DNA from 3 places in the Streptomyces sp. NPDC057877 genome. Region 3 is predicted to be linked to each of the others. Evidence: riboswitches for the same ligand, from Rfam matches in the RefSeq annotation. Region 3 holds a riboswitch; each other region holds the start of a gene.
The links. A riboswitch is a leader RNA that binds a small molecule or an ion and turns the genes downstream of it on or off. The one in region 3 is predicted to bind cyclic di-AMP.
Positions count from the first base shown of each region.

Region 1: linked by a shared signal. The riboswitch ahead of ACFVQG_RS33765 (M23 family metallopeptidase) and the one ahead of ACFVQG_RS36335 (transglycosylase SLT domain-containing protein) in region 3 are both predicted to bind cyclic di-AMP.
Region 2: linked by a shared signal. The riboswitch ahead of ACFVQG_RS06490 (peptidoglycan DD-metalloendopeptidase family protein) and the one ahead of ACFVQG_RS36335 (transglycosylase SLT domain-containing protein) in region 3 are both predicted to bind cyclic di-AMP.

Region 1 is NZ_JBHVMS010000013.1:130,041-137,656, forward strand. It holds gene ACFVQG_RS33750 (DNA topoisomerase (ATP-hydrolyzing) subunit A) at 1-1,705, opposite strand, end outside; gene ACFVQG_RS33755 (M16 family metallopeptidase) at 2,041-3,399, shown strand; gene ACFVQG_RS33760 (M16 family metallopeptidase) at 3,396-4,784, shown strand; cyclic di-AMP (ydaO/yuaA leader) riboswitch at 4,973-5,141, shown strand; gene ACFVQG_RS33765 (M23 family metallopeptidase) at 5,154-5,918, shown strand; gene ACFVQG_RS33770 (GntR family transcriptional regulator) at 6,109-6,798, shown strand; gene ACFVQG_RS33775 (HPr family phosphocarrier protein) at 7,015-7,296, opposite strand; gene ACFVQG_RS33780 (GNAT family N-acetyltransferase) at 7,475-7,616, shown strand, end outside.
Region 2 is NZ_JBHVMS010000002.1:586,642-594,257, reverse strand. It holds gene ACFVQG_RS06505 (Glu/Leu/Phe/Val dehydrogenase dimerization domain-containing protein) at 1-1,020, shown strand, start outside; gene ACFVQG_RS06500 (TetR family transcriptional regulator C-terminal domain-containing protein) at 1,123-1,725, shown strand; gene ACFVQG_RS06495 (SGNH/GDSL hydrolase family protein) at 1,738-2,523, opposite strand; gene ACFVQG_RS06490 (peptidoglycan DD-metalloendopeptidase family protein) at 2,716-3,678, opposite strand; cyclic di-AMP (ydaO/yuaA leader) riboswitch at 3,683-3,842, opposite strand; gene ACFVQG_RS06485 (alpha-galactosidase) at 4,149-6,230, opposite strand; gene ACFVQG_RS06480 (tyrosine-protein phosphatase) at 6,422-7,219, shown strand; gene ACFVQG_RS06475 (DUF6126 family protein) at 7,239-7,364, opposite strand; gene ACFVQG_RS06470 (helix-turn-helix domain-containing protein) at 7,357-7,616, opposite strand, start outside.
Region 3 is NZ_JBHVMS010000016.1:6,086-13,701, forward strand. It holds gene ACFVQG_RS36320 (ABC transporter ATP-binding protein) at 1-927, opposite strand, end outside; gene ACFVQG_RS36325 (outer membrane lipoprotein carrier protein LolA) at 1,031-2,278, opposite strand; gene ACFVQG_RS36330 (polyprenyl synthetase family protein) at 2,641-3,651, opposite strand; cyclic di-AMP (ydaO/yuaA leader) riboswitch at 4,335-4,525, shown strand; gene ACFVQG_RS36335 (transglycosylase SLT domain-containing protein) at 4,531-5,019, shown strand; gene ACFVQG_RS36340 (HAD family hydrolase) at 5,056-5,886, opposite strand; gene fahA (fumarylacetoacetase) at 6,138-7,349, shown strand; gene ACFVQG_RS36350 (M56 family metallopeptidase) at 7,531-7,616, shown strand, end outside.

The sequences.
Region 1 (7,616 bases), on a different contig from region 3:
ACGTGACCGCGCCGATCTCGCCGCGCGCCGTCGCCGGGACCGCCGAGACGATCACGTCGTGCTTGACGCGCTTGGCCTTGGCGTCCTCCGCGAAGGGCTCGCCGTTCGCCGTGCGGGCCAGCAGGCCCGTCGACGACAGCAGCACCCGGCACGGGTCGTCCGCCACCTGCAGCGGCACGGCGGCCACCGGGACGGCCCCGGACTCCAGCAGGACCGTACGCCGGTCGGTGCCGAACTTCTTCGCGACCGTGGCCAGTTCGTTGGAGACCAGCTTGCGCAGCTCGGTGTCGGACTCGAGGATGCGGGTCAGCTCCTCGATCTCCGTGGTGAGCCGCTCCTTCTCCGCCTCCAGCTCGATCCGGTCGTACTTGGTGAGGCGGCGCAGCGGCGTGTCCAGGATGTACTGCGTCTGGACGTCGCTCAGGCCGAAGCGCCCCATCAGGCGCTCCTTGGCCTGCGCGCTGTTGTCGCTGGAGCGGATCAGCCGGATGACCTCGTCGATGTCCACCAGGGCCGTCAGCAGGCCCTCGACCAGGTGGAGACGGTCGCGCCGCTTGCCGCGGCGGAACTCCGAGCGGCGGCGCACGACCTCGAAGCGGTGGTCGAGATAGACCTCCAGCAGCTCCTTCAGGCCCAGCGTGAGCGGCTGCCCGTCGACGAGCGCGACGTTGTTGATGCCGAAGGACTCCTCCATCGGCGTCAGCTTGTACAGCTGCTCCAGGACGGCCTCGGGCACGAAGCCGTTCTTGATCTCGATGACCAGCCGCAGGCCGTGCGCCCGGTCGGTGAGGTCCTTGACGTCGGCGATGCCCTGGAGCTTCTTCGAGCCGACCAGGTCCTTGATCTTGGCGATCACCTTCTCCGGGCCGACCGTGAACGGCAACTCGGTGATGACCAGGCCCTTGCGGCGTGCGGTGACGTCCTCCACGGAGACCGTCGCGCGGATCTTGAACGTGCCGCGGCCGGTCTCGTAGGCGTCCCTGATGCCCGGCAGGCCGACGATACGGCCGCCGGTGGGCAGGTCCGGGCCCGGGATGTGCCGCATCAGGGCGTCGAGATCGGCGTTCGGATACCGGATCAGATGGCGGGCGGCGGCGATGACCTCGCGCAGGTTGTGCGGCGGCATGTTGGTGGCCATGCCGACCGCGATCCCGGAGGCGCCGTTGACCAGGAGGTTCGGGAACGCGGCGGGGAGCGCTGCCGGTTCCTGCTCCTGGCCGTCGTAGTTCGGGGCGAAGTCGACGGTGTCCTCGTCGATCGACTCCGTCATCAGGCCGGTGGCCTCGGTCATCCGGCACTCGGTGTACCGCATGGCGGCCGGTGGGTCGTCGTTGCCCAGGGAGCCGAAGTTGCCGTGGCCGTCGACCAGGGGGACGCGCATGGAGAAGGGCTGCGCCATGCGCACCAGGGCGTCGTAGATCGAGGAGTCGCCGTGCGGGTGCAGCTTGCCCATGACCTCGCCGACGACGCGGGCGCACTTGACGTAGCCGCGGTCGGGACGCAGGCCCATCTCGTTCATCTGGTAGACGATGCGCCGGTGCACCGGCTTGAGGCCGTCACGGGCGTCGGGCAGGGCTCGGGAGTAGATGACCGAGTACGCGTACTCGAGGAAGGAGCCCTGCATCTCGTCGACGACGTCGATGTCGAGGATCTTCTCCTCGTACGGGTCGTCGGGCGGCGGGGTCTTCGTGCTGCGGCGGGCCATCGCTGCCTGGCTCCTCTTTTCTGGTCGCTCGCCTGCGGGGCGCCGGGGTCGCTCCCCGTCGGCTCGCTCGTGCTGAAGCGTGACGGATCTGACGCGGACCATTGTGGACCGCGGCACTGACAACACCGGACGGGGAGGCCGATCATGCCGCCCGGCGCGGGCGGCCTGGCGGCCTGCGTACCGCCGCGGCTATCCCGAGAGGCTACGGGATCTCGCTGTCGGCGTACGTCCCCCGGGAACTTCACCGCTGGTCCGCGCGCTTGCATACAGTGGCAGGACGGCAGGACATCCGCGGTCCGAGGACCGCATCCGCGATCGAAGGGACGTACATGCCCATGGGTCACACGGCCACAGCCGAGGCAGGCTCCGGCGGCCTGACAGCGACCGAGCACCGCCTGGCCAACGGTCTGCGCGTGGTGCTCTCCGAGGACCACCTGACCCCGGTTGCGGCGGTGTGCCTCTGGTACGACGTCGGCTCCCGCCACGAGGTCAAGGAGCGTACCGGTCTGGCTCACCTTTTCGAGCACCTGATGTTCCAGGGCTCCGCCCAGGTCAAGGGCAACGGCCACTTCGAACTGGTGCAGGGCGCGGGCGGCTCGCTGAACGGCACCACCAGCTTCGAGCGCACCAACTACTTCGAGACCATGCCCGCCCACCAGCTGGAACTCGCCCTCTGGCTGGAGGCCGACCGCATGGGCTCGCTGCTCGCCGCCCTGGACGACGAGTCCATGGAGAACCAGCGCGACGTGGTCAAGAACGAACGCCGCCAGCGCTACGACAACGTGCCCTACGGCACCGCGTTCGAGAAGCTGACCGCCCTCGCCTACCCGGAGGGCCACCCCTACCACCACACCCCGATCGGCTCGATGGCCGACCTGGACGCGGCGACGCTGGAGGACGCGCGCGCGTTCTTCCGCACGTACTACGCGCCGAACAACGCGGTGCTGTCGGTCGTCGGCGACATCGACCCCGAGCGCACGCTCGCGTGGATCGAGAAGTACTTCGGCTCCATCCCCGCCCACGACGGCAAGCCCGCCCCGCGCGACGGCGTGCTGCCCGAGATCATCGGTGAACAGCTGCGCGAGGTCGTCGAGGAGGAGGTCCCGGCCCGCGCCCTGATGGCCGCCTACCGGCTGCCGCACGACGGCACGCGCGCGTGCGACGCCGCCGACCTGGCCCTGACCGTCCTCGGCGGCGGTGAGTCCTCCCGGCTCTACAACCGCCTCGTGCGCCGGGACCGTACCGCTGTCGCGGCCGGGTTCGGCCTGCTGCGGCTGGCCGGGGCGCCCTCCCTGGGCTGGCTGGACGTGAAGACCTCCGGCGACGTCGAGGTGCCGGTCATCGAGGCCGCCATCGACGAGGAACTCGCGCGGTTCGCCGCCGAGGGCCCCACGGCCGAGGAGATGGAGCGCGCCCAGGCCCAGCTGGAGCGCGAGTGGCTGGACCGGCTCGGCACGGTCGCGGGCCGCGCCGACGAACTGTGCCGGTACGCCGTGCTGTTCGGCGACCCGCAGCTCGCCCTGACCGCCGTGCAGCGCGTCCTCGACGTGACGGCCGAGGAGGTCCAGGAGGTCGCCAAGGCCCGCCTGCGGCCCGACAACCGCGCGGTGCTCGTCTACGAGCCGATCGCCGGGGCCGACGAGACGGAAGCCGACGACACCGAAGCCGACGAGACCGAGGAGGCGGCCAAGTGACCGAGCTGACCACGATGGAGTTCCACCCCCAGCCGCAGGCGGGCGAGCCCAAGCCCTGGGCGTTCCCGGCGCCCACGCGCGGGACCCTCGGCAACGGCCTGACCGTGCTGCGCTGCCACCGCCCCGGCCAGCAGGTCGTCGCCGTCGAGGTGCTGCTGCACGCGCCGCTGGACGCCGAGCCCGCCGGTCTCGACGGCGTCGCCACGATCATGGCGCGGGCCTTCTCGGAGGGCACCGACAAGCACTCCGCCGAGGAGTTCGCCGCCGAGCTGGAGCGCTGCGGCGCCACCCTCGACGCGCACGCCGACCACCCCGGCGTCCGCCTCAGCCTGGAGGTCCCGGCCTCCCGCCTGGCCAAGGGCCTCGGGCTGATCGCCGACGCGCTCAGGGCGCCCGCGTTCGCCGACAGCGAGGTGGAGCGGCTGGTGCGCAACCGCCTCGACGAGATCCCGCACGAGCTGGCCAACCCCTCCCGGCGCGCCGCCAAGGAGCTGTCCAGGGAGCTGTTCCCGGCCGACTCGCGCATGTCGCGCCCGCGCCAGGGCACCCAGGAGACCGTCGAGGCCATCGACTCCGCGGCCGTACGCGCCTTCTACGAGCGGCACGTCCGCCCCGCCACCGCCACCGCGGTCGTCGTCGGCGACCTCACCGGCATCGACCTGGACGCGCTGCTCGGCGACACCCTGGGCGCCTGGACCGGCTCCACGGCCCAGCCCCGTCCGGTGCCCCCGGTGACCGCCGACGACACCGGCCGGGTCGTCATCGTGGACCGCCCCGGGGCCGTGCAGACGCAGCTGCTGATCGGCCGCGTCGGCCCCGACCGGCACGACCGCGTGTGGCCCGCCCAGGTGCTCGGCACCTACTGCCTCGGCGGCACCCTGACCTCCCGCCTGGACCGCGTCCTGCGCGAGGAGAAGGGCTACACCTACGGCGTACGGGCGTTCAGCCAGGTGCTGCGCTCCGCCCCCGACGGCACCGGCGCGGCGATGCTCGCCATCAGCGGCTCCGTGGACACGCCGAACACCGGTCCCGCGCTGGCCGACCTGTGGACGGTGCTGCGCACCCTCGCCGGGTCCGGGCTGACCGACGCCGAGCGGGACGTGGCCGTGCAGAACCTGGTCGGTGTGGCGCCGCTGAAGTACGAGACCGCGGCGGCCGTGGCGAGCACCCTGGCCGACCAGGTCGAGCAGCACCTGCCCGACGACTTCCAGGCGACGCTGTACCGCCAGCTCGCCGCGACGGGCACCGTGGAGGCCACGGCCGCGGTCGTGAACGCCTTCCCGATGGACCGCCTGGTGACGGTCCTGGTGGGCGACGCGGCGCAGATCAGGGAGCCCGTGGAGGCGCTCGGCATCGGCGCGGTCACCGTCGTACCGGCCGAGTAGCGGCACGCGCGTGGGGCCCTGGTGGCGGTTCCGTCACCAGGGCCCCTCTATGCCCGATTTGATAGGGAGATAGCCCGTCTGCCCTGTGGGATGCGCTACAAAAACCGGGTTCTGTTTGGGAATTGAAAGCGCGCCCGCTTAGCGTCATCCGGGCTGTCCGTCAGGCAGTGCGCCGCACCCGCGGCACCGGACAGCCATCGCCGAGTCCCCGTACGGCGCGAGCCAGGGGGAGCCGGGGACCCAACTGCGTAGTCCCTGGGGTGAATCGGACGCCCGCGCGTGCCGCGAGGGGGTCCGTAGGAGACCTTCCTGCTCCGAACCCGTCAGCTAACCCGGTAGGCGAGAGGGAAGGAAAGGACGAGCCACCCTATGGCGTTCACCCGCCCTGCCGGGAAGCACCGCCGTACCGGCCGCACCAAGCGCACCACCGCCCACGTGGCGGGCGTCGCGGCCCTCACCACCGGCGGCGTGGTCGGCACCCTGGCCGCCCCCGCGCTCGCCGCCGAGCCCACCGCGGAGCAGACCGGGCTCACCCCGGTCGTCAGCATCGACGACGCCGTGGCCGACCGGGTGGACGCCCAGGCCGACGCGCAGATGGAGGCCGCGGAGCTGACCCAGGCCAGGCAGCAGGCCCAGGAGGCCGCCCGCAAGCAGGCGGCCGAGGCGGCCGAGAAGGCGCGAGCGGCCAAGGAGCGCGCCGCCCGCGAGGCCGAGCGCAAGCGCCTGAACACCTATGTGACGCCCATCTCGGGCTCGTACGTCTCCACCTCCTACCGCTCCGGCGGCGCCCTGTGGTCCTCCGGCAGCCACACCGGCATCGACTTCCACGCCGCCAGCGGGACCTCCGTGCACGCGGTCGGCTCCGGCACCGTCGTGGAGGCGGGCTGGGCCGGGGCGTACGGCAATCAAGTCGTGATCCAGATGATTGATGGTACGTACACCCAGTACGGCCATCTGTCGTCCATCGCGGTCTCGGTGGGCCAGACGGTCACCCCGGGGCAGCAGATCGCCCTCTCCGGGGCCACCGGCAACGTCACCGGAGCGCATCTGCACTTCGAGGCGCGGACGTCCGCCGAGTACGGCACGGACATCGACCCCCTCGCCTACCTCCGCTCGCACGGCGTGAGCCTGTAGGACGACCACCGCACCCCGCGCACCCCCGCCCCGGCTCACGAGCCGGGGCTTTCGGTGTTTCGGGGGTCCGTATGTCCAAAAAATATCCATGGTTTCCAGGCCGCCATCGGAAATTCCGGCTCATTGCAATAGAGTCACGGAACACACGTCAATCGTCGACGTTTCACGGGGATTAAGGCGGAGGTCGGTCATGCGTATTCCGGCGCACTCGGTGTGCACGGCGATCCGGGATGACATCGTCTCGGGTGTCTACGAGCGCGGCAGCCGGCTCACCGAGGAACTGCTCGCCCGCCGCTACGGCGTCTCACGCGTCCCCGTCCGGGAGGCCCTGCGCACCCTGGAGGCCGAGGGCTTCGTCGTGACCCGGCGGCACGCGGGCGCGTGCGTCGCCGAGCCGACCGAGCAGGAGGCCTCCGACCTGCTGGAGATGCGGATGCTCCTGGAGCCGCTGGGCGCCTCCCGGGCCGCCCAGCGGCGCACCGAGGCCCATCTGAAGGTGCTGCGCGGACTGGTGCGGCTGGGCCAGGAGCGGGCCAGACGGGGTCACAGCGACGATCTGCGCTCGCTCGGGGGCTGGTTCCACGAGACGCTGGCCCAGGCCTCCGGCAGCCCCGCCCTGATCGCGATGCTGACCCAGCTGCGGCACAAGATCGCCTGGATGTACACCGTGGAGGCGCCCGCCGGGGCCGTGGAGTCCTGGGCGGAGCACGGCGCGATCGTGGACGCGGTCGCGCGCGGCGACGCCGAACGCGCGCGAGCGCTCACCGCGCTGCACACCGAGCGCGCGACCGCCGCGCACCGGCTGCGCTTCACCCTGGGCGGCCCGGAGCGTGTGAGGACTTCGCAACATCCCGTAAACATGCCGAGCCTGCGGCATTAACAAAGGCGCCGTATACAAAGAGGGATATTCGGTGGGGGTTATTTTTGCTGCCCTTTTTCGGTCGCGAACACAAGCGTGAATTATCGCCCATATGTGAACCCCGTACGTGGACCCGCACCTGAATGCGCGCACCGAAACACGGACGCGCACGAAAAACGGCGGAGCCGCGCCGCCCGGAAAGGGCGACGCGGCTCCGCCGCGTGCTGCGCGCGCCGGTCAGACGGTCTCGGGCAGCTCCTCCAGGCCCTCGGCGACCAGCTTGGCCAGGCGGTCGAGAGCGGCATCCGCGCCCTCGGCGTCGGAGGCGAGGACGATCTCCTCGCCGCCCTGGGCGCCCAGACCCAGGACGGCCAGCATGGAGGCCGCGTTGACGGGGTTGCCCCCGGCCTTGGCGATCGTCACCGGGACGCCTGCGGCCGTGGCGGCTCGGACGAAGATGGAGGCGGGGCGGGCGTGGAGGCCCTCGGCCCAGCCGACGTTGACGCGGCGCTCAGCCATGTGATGCTGCCCTTCGGTGTTCAGGGTTGTCTAGACCAGTGTCCCATAACGTGAAGCATGCCCGGAGCGGGCTCGCGCCCGTCCCTTCGGATGACGCCGGACCGCGGCCTCGGTCCGGCTGACGTCCCCCACAGACTGCCTCGCGCCGTTGTCGTACGCGAGCCGTACGCTGGGGCCCATGCAGAACTCGGCGGACCGGCAGGAGTACCCCGCTCACTGGGAGGCCGACGTGGTGCTGCGCGACGGCGGCACCGCGCGCGTGCGGCCCATCACCGTTGATGACGCCGAGCGCCTGGTCAGCTTCTACGAGCAGGTCTCGG
Region 2 (7,616 bases), on a different contig from region 3:
ACCATGAAGGAGGCGCTGCACTACGACCCCGCGGGCCGCTACGTCCCCCTGGGCGGCGCCAAGGGCGGCATCGACTGCGACCCCCGGGATCCGGGGGCGTACGCGCTGCTGGTGCGCTACCTCCGGGCGATGCGGCCGTACGTGGAGAGCTGCTGGACCACGGGCGAGGACCTGGGTCTCAGCCAAGATCTGGTCGACCGGGCCGCCGCCGAGGCGGGACTGGTCTCCTCGGTGCAGGCCGTGTACCCCCTGCTCGACGACGAGACGGCGGCCCGCGAACGCCTGGCCGACGCCTTCGCCCTGGAGGTGGACGGCATCGGCCTGGACGAGCTGGTCGGCGGCTGCGGCGTCGCCGAGTCCGTCCTGGTCGCCCTGGAACGGGCCGGGGTCCCGCACCCGGGCACCCGGGTCGCCGTGCAGGGCCTGGGCACCATGGGCGGCGCCACCGCCCGCTTCCTCGCGCGCGCGGGGCTGACGGTCGTCGCCGTCGCCGACATCAAGGGCACGATCGCCAACCCGGCGGGCCTCGACGTGGAGTCACTGCTCACCGCGCGCGACGCCCACGGCACGGTGGACCGCGCCGCACTGCGCCCCGGGGACCTGGAACTGCCGCCCGACGCCTGGCTGTCCACCGACGCGGAGGTCCTTGTCCCGGCAGCGACCTCCTACGCCATCGACCCCGCCAACCAGTCCCGCGTCACCGCCCGCTGGATCGTCGAGGCCGCCAACATGCCCGTCCTCCCCGAGGCGGAGCGGCTCCTGACCGCGCGCGGGGTGACCGTCCTGCCCGACGTGGTCGTCAACTCCTGCACCAACGCCTGGTGGTGGTGGACCCTCTTCGGCGACATCGGCCCCGACGCGTCCGAGGCCTTCGCCCACATCCGCCACGCCATGCGCACCCTGGTCACCACGATGCTCACCCGCGCGGACGCCGACGGCACGACACCGCGCACGGCGGCCCACGCGATCGCCGCGGACCGGCTGCCGGTGATCGCGGAGCGGTTCGGGTGGTACGGGTGACCGGGGGCGGCGGGTCACGGGGAACCCTCGGCCGAGGCCCCGAGGCCCCGAGGCCCCGAGGGCGCCGCGGGTCCCGGTCGCGGGGCGGTTAGGGTGAGCCGCGTGGCGAGAGTGCGGTTGAGTGTGGCTGAGCGGCGGGCGGAGTTGCTGGGGGCCGCGGTGGAGCAGATCGAGGCACGGGGGGTCGCCGCGGTGCGGATCTCCGACGTGGCCACCGCGCTGGGGGTGAGCAACGCGCTGGTCCTCTACCACTTCTCGTCCAAGGAGAAGCTGGTCGCCGCGGCCTTCGCGCACGCGGCCGAGGGCGATCTCGCGCATCTGCGCAAGCTGCTCGGCCGCCGCACCACGGCACTGCGCCGACTGCGCGCGGCGGTGCGCTGGTACGCCCCCACCGGCCCCGCCAAGGGCTGGCGGCTGTGGATCGAGGGCTGGGCGGCGGCGCTGCGCGAGCCCGCCCTCCAGGAGGTCACCCGCGATCTCGACCGGCAGTGGAAGGCCGCCCTCGCCGAGGTGATCGCCGAGGGCGTGGCCAACGGCGAGTTCCACTGCCCCGACCCCGCCGCCACCGCCCTGCGCCTGACCGCCCTGCTCGACGGGCTCGCCGTACAGCTGACGTCGTACCCGGGCGCGGTCTCCCGCGCGCGTGCCCAGGAGTGGGTGGACGAGGCACTCGCGCGGGAGTTGGGGCCGAAGGCGGCAGCCTGAGGCCCACCGCCCTCACGCCACCGCGCCGATCCGCATCCTGATGTCGTCCGGCGAGAGCGCCCCCTTGGCCGTCACGTGGTCGCCCGAGGACTCGCCCCGGAGCCTGCGGCCGATCCACGGCACCAGGAACTCGCGCGCCCACTGGACGTCGTCGCGCCGCACCTCCAGCGTGCCGCGCGGCGGCAGCGGGGGCCACGGCTGGTCCGGGTCGGCCGGGACCTCGAGACTGAGCACCTGACCCGCGCGGAGCGCCACGCGCGTGTGCCCCTCGGGTGACAGGTGCAGCCGGTCGTGGTCCCAGGCCCGGCGGTCCTGCACCGACCTCAGGGACCACAGGTCGAGCACCGGACAGCCGTACCGGTCGGCGATGGCGCGCACATGCCCGTTGTAGGTGGCTATCTTGCCGCGCAAGTGCTTGAGGACGGGGACGCCGCGGGTGTCGAAGCCGGTGGTCACCATGACCCTGCCCGCCACCGCCGCGAGCCGGGCCACCGCCTGCTCGAACCGCTCCGCCACCTCGTCCGGGTCCGTGCCGGGCCGGAGGATGTCGTTGCCGCCCGCGCAGAAGGACACGAGGTCCGGGGCGAGTTCGACGGCGCGCGGCACCTGGTCGGCCACGATCTGGTCGAGCAGCTTCCCGCGCACCGCGAGGTTGGTGTACCGGAAGTCGCCCTCGGGCCGCCGGTCGGCGAGCAGCACCGCGAACCGGTCGGCCCAGCCGACGAACGCCCCGTCGGGGCCGGGGTCGCCGACGCCCTCGGTGAAGCTGTCCCCCACCGCCACGTACGACCCGATCACTGATCTGCTGTCATTCTTCGAATCGTCTGCCACATCGGCTCATCTTTCCCCGTCGAATGTGACCTACGCGACCGTAGGAAAGGGTTGACGGGCGGTGAGATAAGCCACGGCCAAGCCTTGGTCAACTCGGGAATACGGCGACGGCCGGACCCGGTGGGCGGGTCCGGCCGTCGGCGGTGTGCGGTGCGGGCGTCAGCCGATGGAGACGCCGTGCGAGCGCAGGTAGGCCACCGGGTCGATGTCCGACCCGTAGCTCGGCGTGGTGCGGATCTCGAAGTGCAGGTGCGGGCCAGTCGAGTTGCCGGTCGAGCCCGACAGACCGATCTGCTGGCCGCCCGTCACACTCTGGCCGCTGGAGACGGACAGCGAGGACAGGTGGGCGTACTGGGCGTAGTAGCCGTCGTCGAGCTTGATGACGACCTGGTTGCCGTACGCACCGGCCCAGCCCGCGGAGACCACGGTGCCCGGACCGACGGCCTTGAGCGGGGTGCCGGTCGCGGCGGCGAAGTCGACGCCGGTGTGGTAGCCGCTGGACCACATGCTGCCCGCCACCTTGTAGGCGGTGCCGACGGCGGCACCGTCGACGGGAGAGCTGTAACCGGTGGCGGCGGACTGGGCGGCCGTGGCGGCGTTGGAGGAGGACTCCGGGGCCGACGTCTTCGCGGAGGACTCCGAGGACGGTGAGGTCTCGGAGGACTGCGACGGCTTCGACGGCTTCGAGGACTCCGTGGAAGCGGCGGACGGCTTCGACGGCTTGCCGCCCGTCTCCGCCTTCTGCCCGATCGTGAGCTTCAGACCCGGGTGGATCAGCGACGGGTCCGCGCCGACGGCCTCGCGGTTGTCGGCGTAGAGCTTCTTCCAGCCACCGCTGACGTTCTGCTCGTCGGCGATCTTCGACAGATAGTCACCGGCCCGCACGGAATAGGTCCGCACGCCCGCCTTCTTGGCGGTGGACTTCTTCTCGGCGGCCGACTTCTGCACCACCACGGGGGCGGACTGGACGGCCTTTTCCGAAACGGACTGCGGGGTGGCGGCGTGGGCGCCGGAAGCACCCATCAGGGGCAGTGCGAGCGCGGCGCCCCCGGTGCCGGCGACGGCGATGGAGCGGGCGATACGCAGGGACTTGGGACGGCGGTGCTTACCCTTGGCGGGCATGGCGAATTCCTCTCCGGCGCCTGCGAGGTGAGCTGTCGGGTGCGGACTGGAGATGCCCGGCCACACCGAGGTGCGGCTTTACCCCGAGCCGTTCCGGAGACCGGAACAGGCGGTTTACCTGTGGGTCCCCCGCTCCTGCCGATACGGGTGAGTGTGCGCGGAGTCCGGGCGGCGGCAGGATTCGGCGTTCCGCCCGGGGTCGGTGTGGAACGTAAGCGAGCAAGACGCAAAGGGACAAGCGAGAGGTTCCGCCCGAACGCCTTCTTCTTGATCCCTAAGGGGAATTGCCGGTCACGGTGAGTTGTTCCGGACGGCACCGCTTTCCGTAAAAGCCCTTGAAAAGGACCCGAATTACGTGAACATGACGGGCGACTCACGGTCACGAATATGACGCTGCTCACGCGACAGTTCTCCAGGGCACCCCATTCCAAGGCGAGTTGGAATGGAAGCCATTAATTCGGACAGATGACTCAGATGCGACGCAGGCGGATAACCGTCGCATCAAGGTCCCCGCGCAGCCTCAGCCGCAACCCGTGGTGCAGCAGTACCGCACCTCGGTGAATTTCGCCCGTTTCACGGCATTCATACGAGCTTGCCGGGTCCAAGCCGCGCAGTCGCAGCGCCGGAACCGGCTCCCCGTGGCGCTGCGACTGGAGGCAGGCGACGACGGCCGTCTCCCCGTCGAGCACGTACTGCACCGCGCTCAGCCCGCCCTCCGGCGGCCGGAGCCGGTAGAGGTCCCCGCGCTGCACCAGCGGCCGGATCGCCTTGTAGAGCGCCACCCAGTCGCGGGCCTCGGCCAGCTCCGCCTCGGTCCAGCGGGTCAGGTCACCGCCCACCCCCAGCACCCCCGCCATGGCGCTCACGAACCGGAAGCGCAGCGAGCTGGCCCGCCCGTTGAGCTGCTCGTTGGGACTGTCGGTCACCCAGGCGGCCATCACGCGCGCGGGATGGATCTGGCTGAAGCCGTACTGGATGGCGAGCCGGTCGAGCGGGTCGGTGTTGTCGGAGGTCCACACCTGGTCCGTACGGCTCAGGACGCCGAGGTCGATCCGGCCGCCGCCGCCCGAGCAGGACTCGAAGGCGACCCCCGGGTGGGCCGCCCGCAGCCGGTCCAGGAGCGCGTACAGCGCCCGCACATGGTCCACCCACAGCCGCTGCGGATACGGCTCCCCGGGCCACCCGGCGTCGGTGAAGCAGCGGTTGAAGTCCCACTTCACGTAGTCGATCGGGGCGCTGGACAGCAGGGCGTCGAGACGCTCGAAGAGGTACTCCTGGACGTCCTCGCGAGCGAGGTTCAGTACAAGCTGATTGCGGAACTCTGTCCGCTTTCGGCCCGCTTGGTACTGCACCCAGTCCGGATGGGCCCGGTACAGGTCGCTGTCCGGGTTGACCATCTCGGGCTCGACCCAGATACCGAAGTCCATGCCCAGCGCGTGCACGTCCGCGGCGAGCGGCGCCAGCCCGCGCGGGAAGCGGTCCGGGCTGGGCGTCCAGTCGCCGAGCCCGGCCCGGTCGCCGGTGCGGGCGCCGAACCAGCCGTCGTCGACCACGAACAGCTCGACGCCGATCGCGGCGGCCCGCCGCGCGAGGGCCCGCTGCTGGTCCTCGGAGATGCCGAACCCGGTCGCCTCCCAGGAGTTGAACAGCACCGGCCGGTCCCGGTCCGCGTCGGGAACGACGTACGCCCGCTGGTAGCGGTGCCACGCGCGGCTCGCGCCGCCGAAGCCGCCGTCGCTCCACAGCCCGGCGAAGACCGGTGTGGTGAACGACTCCCCGGCCGCCAGCCGCAGCAGGCCCGAGTCGTCGTGTCCGGCGCCGCCGGTGATCTGCACGCGCGCGTCCGGGAGCTGGGCGACGCAGATCCGCCAGGAGCCCGACCAGCCCAGCGCACAGCCGTAGACCTCGCCCCGCTCCTCGGTGGCGTCGGTGTCCAGCGCGACCCAGGGCAGGTGCTGGTGGCCGGTGTGCCCGCGGCGGCTGCCGATGACCTTCTCACCGTAGGTGAGGGGGGCGGCGGTCAGCCGGGACTCGGCGGCCCAGCGGCCGTGCAGCTGGGTCAGGCGCCAGGCGTCGCGCTCCGGGAGCGTCCAGGTGGCGGAGTCGGCGCGCAGCAGCTCGGCCTCGGCACCGGCGTTGGCGACGGTGACCCAGCGTTCGACCACGTCGTGCCGCATCCGGTAGTGCAGGGTGACGGTCAGGTCCGCGTCCCGGAAGCACAGCCGCAACACGTCACCGTCGCTGGAGTACCGCTCGAAGCGCCACTCGGTGCCGCGCCGCTCGCCGGTGCGCACGGACAGGGCGGGGCGCACGAAGCGGGGGCCGCCCTCGACGGGGTACTCCTCGCGTCCGTCGAGCCGGGACTCGAAGGGCCAGTCGTCCGGCAGCGGGCGCGCGGCGAGCGCCTCGGCGTCGGCGAGGGCGATACGGGGGCCCCAGTGCAGATGCACCAGCTCGTCGGCGTCGGTGAGATGGACGGCGTAACCGCTCGCGGGCCCGGACAGCAGCCACGTACGGCCGTTCTCGGCGATCTCCACCGGCACTCGACCCACCCACCCCACAGATCCCGACAGCTCCGCTCAACGACGAACATCATCGACCGTTTCGGAGCAGCGGGGCAACGCCTGTGGACAACCGCGGCAACTCCCTGTGGACAACTCATTGCCCCAGGAATCCATGTCGTATCGTCAGGGGCGTACCCGTCGGCGATCGGCGCCGCCGGGGCCGATGGGAGGGAGCCCCCGTGACGCAGCAGATCCCGTCGACCGAGCCCGAACTGGCCGGTGTGCGCAACTTCCGTGATGTGGGCGGACTGCCGACCGTGGACGGCCGCCGGGTGCGGCACGGAGTGCTGTTCCGCAGCGGGCACCTCGCCCACGCGACCGAGGAGGACGCCGCGTTCCTCGGCTCCCTGGGCCTGCACACGGTCTTCGACTTCCGCAACGCCGCGGACCAGAAGCTGGAGGGGCCGGACATCGAGCTGCCCGGCGTGCGCAATGTGAACCTGCCGCTGTCCGACCCGGCGGACGGCGCCGAGTTCTGGCGGATGGTCCGGGACGGCGATCTGGAGCAGCTGCGCGGAATGCTCTCCGACGGCAAGGCGGCCAACCGGATGATCGTCTCGTACCGCATGATCATCCAGGACCGCACCAGCGAGCACTCCCAGGTGCTGCGCTCCCTCGCCGAGGACAGCGTCCCCGCGCTGATGCACTGCGCCGCGGGCAAGGACCGCGCGGGCCTGTCGATCGCGGTGACCCTGCTGGCCCTGGGCGTGGAGCGCGAGGCCATCGTCGCCGACTACCTGGAGTCCAACGCCACCCACCGCCGCTACAAGGTGCACCGCAGCGGCAGCTCGTCCTCGGCCTACTCCCCCGAGGTCATGGAACTGCTCAGCCCCCTCTTCGACGCCCGCGCGGAGTACCTGTCGGCCGCCTTCGACACCATCGAGGAGACCTGGGGCGGCGTCGACGACTATCTCCGGCAGGGCCTGGGCGTCACCCCCGAGGTGCGCGACCGGCTGCGGGAGCGCCTCCTCGACTGAGGCGTACGCCGCCGACGCGTTACTTGGCGCCCACCTCGAACAGCAGATACAGGAACGCCGCGAAGAGGTGCCCCGCCACCACGTAGACGAACAGCCGGAACCAGATGCCCCGGGGCAGCTTCTGTTCGATGTCTCTGTCACTCATGGGTGTCTCCAGGGGTCGGGCCGAGGCACAGCGCGGTGGTGGGGCTCTGCAGGAGTGTGTGGACGAACAGCAGGTCGACCCCGTCCTCGCCCCCGGCGGCGAGGCGGTGCGGGGTCAGGGAGTCGAAGTGGGCGCTGTCACCCGGCCCGAGGCGGTGCGCCGCGTCGCCGAGCCGCAGGTCGAGGTGGCCGCGCAGCACGTACAGCCACTCCTCACCGGGGTGCACCCGGACGATGTCGCCCTGGGAGCCGT
Region 3 (7,616 bases):
CAACGCGGCGTTGAGGTCGGCGAGTTCGCCGTCCGGCGCGTCCCCCGTCACCCGGTCGTCGTCGGCGACCACGACGTCACCGACGCCCTGTTCCTTCAGCACCCGTGCCGCCTCCGCCGGGTCGGGCGTCGCCACCACCAGCCGCCCGCGCATCCCGGCCGCCAGGTCGGACACGGCGCCCTGGGTGATCAGCCGCCCCTGCGCCATCACCGCGGCGTGGGTGCACACCTGCTCGATCTCGTCCAGCAGGTGCGAGGACAGGAACACGGTCGTGCCCTCGGACGCCAGCTCCCTGATCAGTGCGCGGATCTCCCGCATGCCCTGCGGGTCGAGGCCGTTGGTCGGCTCGTCCAGGACGAGCAGCCTGCGGGGCTGGAGCAGCGCCGCGGCCAGGCCGAGCCGCTGCTTCATGCCCAGCGAGTACGCCTTCGCCTTCTTCCCGGCCGCCGCCGCCAGCCCCACCCGCTCCAGCGCCGTCTCGACGCGGACGCGCCGGGTGCGCGGGTCGGCGGTCGGGTCGGCGGCGTCGTACCTGGTGAGGTTCTCCCGGCCGGACAGGAAGCCGTACAGCGCGGGTCCTTCGATGAGGGCGCCGACGTGGGGCAGCACGGTGCGCGTGGCGCGCGGCATCGGGTGGCCCAGCACCCGGGCCGTGCCCGAGGTCGGGGCGATCAGGCCCATCAGCATGCGGATGGTGGTGGTCTTGCCGGAGCCGTTGGGGCCGAGGAAGCCGAAGACGCTGCCCGCCGGAACGGTCAGGTCGAGGCCGTCTACGGCGAGCTGGCCGCCGCGGTAGCGCTTGGTGAGCGCACGGGTGTGGATGACGCCGTCCGCCACGACCACCTCGTTCTCGGTGTCCCCCGTGCTTCCGGCGTCCCCCGTGTCCGGCCGTGTCTCGTCCGGCTCCGTGGTGGACGGTTCGCCCATCGGCTCCTCGGCTCCCTGTCTCGTCGTACGCAGTCTCGTCGTACGCAGTCTCGTCGTACGCGCGGGGCCCGAGTCGCCCCGCGCGTACGGCGGTTGCTTCGCGCTACTTCCCGGACTCGGCCGCCTTCACCAGCGCGTCCTTGGTCACGGCACCGACATAGACCTTGCCGTCGTCCGTGATGAGGGCGTTGATCAGGCGGGTCTTGAAGACCGTGCCCGAACCGAAGTCGCCCTTCACCTGGTCACCGAGGGAGTCGAGGAAACCACCGACGTCTCCCCCGACCTCGGCGCCGGAGGGCATGCCCTCGCCGCCGGTGTCGAGGACGGCGATGGAGTTCCAGCCCTCACCGATGACCTCCGGGCCCTCGGACTCCTTGTCGAGGCCCTCGGAGCCCTTGTCGAGGCCCTTGGGGAAGTCCTCCCCGAATCCGCGCTCGTGCTTCTCCGTCGCGGCGTCGCCCTCCTCGGTGACCTTCGCGCCCTTGGGCGGTGTGAAGTCGAAGGTGGACGCGGCGGGCTTGGCGAAGCTGATCTGGGTGAAGCCCGCGTCCACGACGGCGGCGCCGCCGCTCGCCGGGGTCAGCGTGAACTTCAGCGGCAGGCCGGTCTTCGCGTCCACCGCCACGCTGATGGCGCCGACCGTGGAGCCGGACTGCCTGGGCTTGATGAGCAGCTTGTAGGCGTCCCGCCCGGCGACCTGCGCGGTCCCGTCGACGGTCACCGAGGTGGTGTCGTCGACCGACTTCAGGGCCTCCTCGGTGAGGTCCTTGGGCGTGGCCGGGACCTCGTCGGTCTTCTCCCTCGCGTCGGGGCTGTCGGCCGCGGTGCCGTGGTACACCTCGTTCGACGCGCTGTCATATCCCCAGACGTCCTTGCCGTTGTGGATCAGGCTGTACTCGGCGGCGTCCTCCAGCAGCGACAGCTTGTGCCGGTCCGGGCCGTCGGCGGCGACGCGCAGCGTGTGCGTGCCGGACACCAGCTCGGTGAGCTTGGCCGACGGGTCCGCGGTGGAGCCCTCGCCGTCCTTCGGCCCGGCCATGCCGGACGCCAGACCGCCCTCCAGGCCGCCGAGGTCGGGCAGCCCCAGATCCGAGGTGATCTTCACCGTCCCGGACAGCTGCTGTACGTCCGACTCGGCGATCTTCTCTATGAGTTGCTGCGCGCTGATCTTCGGCAGGTCCGGGCTGCCGGAGTCGGCGATCGCCGGGACGAGCCCGATGGTCGCCGCGGCCACCCCCGTCACCGCGACCGGGACGACATACCGCGCGGCCCTGCGCCGTACTCCGCGCGCCTCGTCGTCCTGCGCGTCCCGCGCCGCGGTCGTGTTGTCGTCGGATGCGTACGGTGCCATGTGTGCCTTACCTCTCGCGTCGGCGGCGGCTGTCCGTCTCGTCACGTCCTCGTCGCGCTGTACCCCGAGCCGCCATTCTCACCCGAATCGGTGAGGAGTGGTGTTTTCCGTGGTTCCCATCTGACCAAATCGGCCCGCGAGATACGTCAACCCACGGAGCCAACTCCGCGTACTGCTCGGGTATGACACGAGGCGACACCGCGTACACCCGACCCGTAGGGGTAGCGGACGGGCATCGCGTCATCGCCGGACACGGCGACCGACGGGCACGGCTCCCGACGGACAGGGTGGCCGCCGGACAGGGTGGCCGCCGGACACAGCTCCCGACGGACAGGGCAACCGACAGACACGGCGACCGACGGCTACCCCGCCCGGTGCACCACCGCGTCGCACAGCTCCATCAGCGCCGCCTTCGCGTCGCACTCCCGCAGCGGCACCAGCGCCGACCGCGCGTCCTTCGCGTACCGCACCGTGTCCGCCCGTGCCTGTTCCAGCGCGGGGTGGGCGCGCAGCGCCGTCAGCGCACGCCGGTGCTGCTCGTCGTCGGTGAGGTCGGAGTCCAGCAGCTTGCACAGGGCGATGTCCTCGGCCAGCCCCAGCCGGGCGGCCCGCTCCCGCAGCCGCAGCACGGGCAGCGTCGCGATGCCCTCGCGCAGATCGGTGCCCGGCGTCTTGCCCGACTCATGGGAGTCGGAGGCGATGTCCAGGACGTCGTCCGCGAGCTGGAAGGCGACACCGAGCCGCTCGCCGTACTGGGTGAGGACGTCCACGACCGTCTCGTCCGCGCCGGACATCATCGCGCCGAACCGGCAGGCGACCGCGACCAGCGAACCGGTCTTGCCGGAGAGCACGTCGAGGTAGTGGTCGACCGGATCGCGCCCGTCGGCCGGGCCCGCGGTCTCCAGGATCTGCCCGGTCACCAGCCGCTCGAACGCCTCGGCCTGCACCCGGACCGCCTCCGGCCCGAGGTCGGCCAGGATGTGCGAGGCGCGGGCGAAGAGGAAGTCGCCGGTGAGGACGGCGACGGAGTTGCCCCAGCGGGTGTTCGCGCTGGGCACCCCGCGCCGTACCGCCGCCTCGTCCATCACGTCGTCGTGGTACAGGGTCGCGAGGTGGGTCAGTTCCACGACCACGGCGGAAGGCACGATTCCGGGCGCGTAGGGGTCACCGAACTGGGCCGCGAGCATCACGAGCAGTGGCCGAAAACGCTTCCCGCCCGCCCGCACCAGATGCTGGGCGGCGCCGGTGATGAACGGGACCTCGCTTTTGGTTGCCTCAAGCAACCCTTCCTCGACAGCAGCCATCCCAGCCTGGACATCGGCCTCCAGGGCCTGGTCCCGCACGCTCAGCCCGAATGGCCCGACGACGGTCACGAGGGGTCTCCTGTCTGCTGGTGTCCACCGGCGCTTACGCGGTTTGTCGATACGTCGCTGCCTTCACTCAAGTCAGCGTATCCGGTCACGTTTCGATCACCGAGGGCGCCCACCGTTGCAGCACGGGCGGTATCGGATCACGGCCGGAATGCTTTCGATCATTAGATAAGCGTGGATGTGGGAGCTAAGTGAGTGATTGCGGAGGGATGCCACAGAAAGCCCTGAGTCGCACCCTCTGATCATCCATGCCGACATGGGCACGCCCCTCCGTTCGCGCCACTCCCCAGGCGATCACTACGACAACGACGCATCCGCCAGAAGGGGTTCCGGATCCGCCCCGGACACCATCCGACCCCCAAGGGCGAGTTGGCCGCAATGCCCGTTTTGCCGGTCTTGTGGACACCCGTGAGTTGGCTCACCCCGCGCACGGGGCCGCACCACCCTCCCGCGACCGCCGGACCCTTGTGAATCACCCATGAATCAGCCTTCCCGCGCGGGCAGTTGAATCTGTGCGTTCGCAAAGGATCAAGTACCCCGAAATCGCCCGATCAAGGTCGATCAAGGTCGATCAAGGACTGAACGGTGTGATGCATGCGTCCCGTACTTGTTTCCGACATGTGCTCTCGCATACGTTCCCGATCCAGTCGGGCGGACGCCGAATCCTGCCACCGCCCGGCCACCCAATGACGGACTCACTCATCCAAGGCAGGAGCGGGGGACCCAGGTAAGTCGCCGGGCCGCGACGCGTACGACGTCACACGACGCCGTACGACGCCACGGCACGGCTTGGGGTGAAGTCGTACCCGCGCAGGGCACGGCCGGGCATCTCCCGCCCGAACCCGACAGCTCACCTCGCAGGCGCCGGAGAGGACCTTCACCATGCCTGCAAACGGCCAGCCCCGCCGTGCCCGCACCACCCGCGTCGCCCGCAAGATCGCTCTCGCCGGCACCGGTGCCGCCGTGCTCGCGCTCCCGCTGATCGGCGCGACCACCGCCTCCGCGCACACCACGACCGCCGCCCCGGCCGCGGCCACCGCGGTCGCGTACCCGAACAACCTCGACGGCTGGATCCGCCAGTCGCTCTCCGTGATGGCGCAGCACGGCATCCCGGGCTCCTACGACGCCATCCACCGCAACATCATGCGGGAGTCGTCCGGCAACCCGAACGCCATCAACCTGTGGGACTCCAACGCCGTCGCGGGCACCCCGTCCAAGGGCCTGCTCCAGGTCATCGACCCGACCTTCGCCGCGTACCACGTGCCCGGCACCGTCTACGACCCGTACGACCCGGTCGCCAACATCACCGCCGCCTGCAACTACGCCGCCGACCGGTACGGCTCGATCGACAACGTCTTCGGCGCGTACTGAGCGCCCGCCCGCGGACTCGGGGCTGAGCACCTGACCTCAGCCCCGTGAGCAGAGACGTTCGAGGACGACGGCGACGCCGTCGTCCTCGTTCGAGAGGGTGACCTCGTCCGCGACGGCCTTGAGTTCCGGGTGGGCGTTGGCCATGGCCACGCCGTGCCCCGCCCAGTCGAACATCGGGATGTCGTTGGGCATGTCGCCGAAGGCGATGGTGTCCTGCGGGCGCAGCCCGAGCCGCCGGGCGGCCAGCGCCAGGCCGGTCGCCTTGGTGATGCCGCACGGCTGGAGTTCCACGGTCCCCGGCCCCGACATGGTGACCGTCGCCAGCGAACCCACCACCGCGCGGGCCACCGACGCCAACTCGTCGTCGGACAGGCTGGGATGGCGCAGCAGCACCTTGCTGATGGGCGCGCACCACAGGTCGTCGCGCCGCTCCACGCGTACCGCGGGCAGCGTGGGATGCGGCATCAGATAGCCCGGCTCGATGAGCGTGAGCCCCTCCACGCCGTCCTGGTCGACCGCCGCGTACACCTGCCCCACCTCGGCCTCGATCTTGCCGAGCGCGGTCTCGGCCAGCTCCCGGTCCAGGGTCACGGACCACAGCAGGCGGTCCGTACCGGCGTCGTACAACTGCGCGCCCTGCCCGCACACCGCCAGCCCTGTGCCGCCCAGGAACTCCAGCAGCGGACGCACCCTGGGTGCCGGTCGGCCTGTCACCACCAGGTGCCGGGCACCGGCCGCGGCCACCCGCGCGAGCGCGGTGAGCGACCGGTCGGAGAAGGTGTCGTCGCCGCGCAGGAGCGTTCCGTCCAGGTCGGTGGCGATGAGGGAGTACGCGGTGCGCTCGGCATATGCGGTGGGTGCGGCCATGATCAGAGAATACGGACATCGCGCTCCCTTCGTTCACCCCCGTGCCTCCTCTCAACTTCCTTGCCCCGCTCCGTCCTTCGGTCTCCCGGGCCCGGTCGCGGTCCGCCGCCACGTGGTCGGCCGGACCGCGGACACTGCCCAAGACGGCCGCCCCAGCCGTAACGTGTGGCGCGACCACCTGAACGTGTGGCGCGCTCGCACCGCGGCGCGACCCCTGGACCACGGCGCGTACGAAAGTGAGGCAGCACCCCATGCCCCCCTTCGATGTCCCCGAGGGTGACCCCTTCGGACCGCACAACCTTCCGTACGGCGTGTTCTCACTCCCCGGCAGCGCGGACCGCAGGATCGGTGTCCGCCTCGGCGACCACGTCCTCGACGCCGGGGCCGCGGCCCTGACCCTCGGCTCCCCTTACGCCGCCCTGCTCGGCCGATCCACCCTGAACCCCCTGCTGGCCGCGGGCCGCACCACCTGGTCGGACGTGCGGCGCGCGCTCACCGCCTGGGTGACCGTGCCCTCCCACCGCGAGGCCCTGGAACCACTGCTGCACCCGCTGACCTCGGTGACCCTGCACCTCCCCTTCGAGGTCGCGGACTACGTCGACTTCTACGCCTCCGAGAACCACGCCCGGAACGTCGGCCAGATGTTCCGCCCCGACGCCACGGACTCCCTGACCCCCAACTGGAAGCACCTGCCGATCGGCTACCACGGCCGCTCCGGCACGGTCGTGGTCTCCGGCACCGAGGTCGTCCGCCCGTCCGGCCAGCGCAAGGGCCCCGCCGATCCCGCGCCGGTCTTCGGGCCCTCCGTCCGCCTCGACATCGAGGCCGAGGTCGGGTTCGTGGTCGGCGCGCCGTCACCGATGGGCGGCGCCGTCGCGCTCGGCGACTTCCGCGAGCACGTCTTCGGGCTCTGCCTCCTCAACGACTGGTCCGCCCGCGACCTCCAGGCCTGGGAGTACGTGCCCCTCGGCCCCTTCCTCGGCAAGTCCTTCGCCACCTCCGTCTCGGCGTGGATCACCCCGCTGGACGCCCTGGAGGAGGCCCGGGTAGCCCCACCGGAGCGCACCCACCCCCTCCTGCCCTACCTGGACGACGCCCAGGAGGAGCCCGGCGGCTACGACCTGCGTATCTCGGTCTCCGTCAACGGCCACGTCATCTCCGAGCCTCCCTTCTCCACCATGTACTGGACGGCCGCCCAGCAGCTCGCCCACATGACCGTCAACGGCGCCTCCCTGCGCACCGGCGACCTGTACGGCTCCGGCACGGTCAGCGGACCGGCCGAGCACGAACGCGGCTCGCTGCTGGAACTGACCTGGAACGGCCGCGACGCCCTCGAACTCCCCGACGGCAAGCGCACGTTCCTCGAGGACGGCGACGTCGTCACCATGACGGCGTGGGCCCCGGGACCGGACGGCGTCCGGGTCGGCCTGGGTGAGGTGACCGGACGGATCGCCGCAAGCTGAGACAGTGCGACCGGACTCTTCCGGGGCGCTGACTCCGACCGCCCGCCGCCGTCATACTGGCGGCGGGCGCGTGCGTGCGGGCACGAGACGCTGCGCCGCGCGCGACCCGAGCCGCACCACCCCGCACCCCCCACAGGCGCAACCTTCCGATACTCCCGATCAGGATCCGGAGCCGTGTGGCATGACCGTCTGCCTGCTCCTGCTGAGCATCGTCGCCCTGACGGCCGCCCTACCGGTGCCGCGTCTGCTGACCCGGGCCGCCTGGCC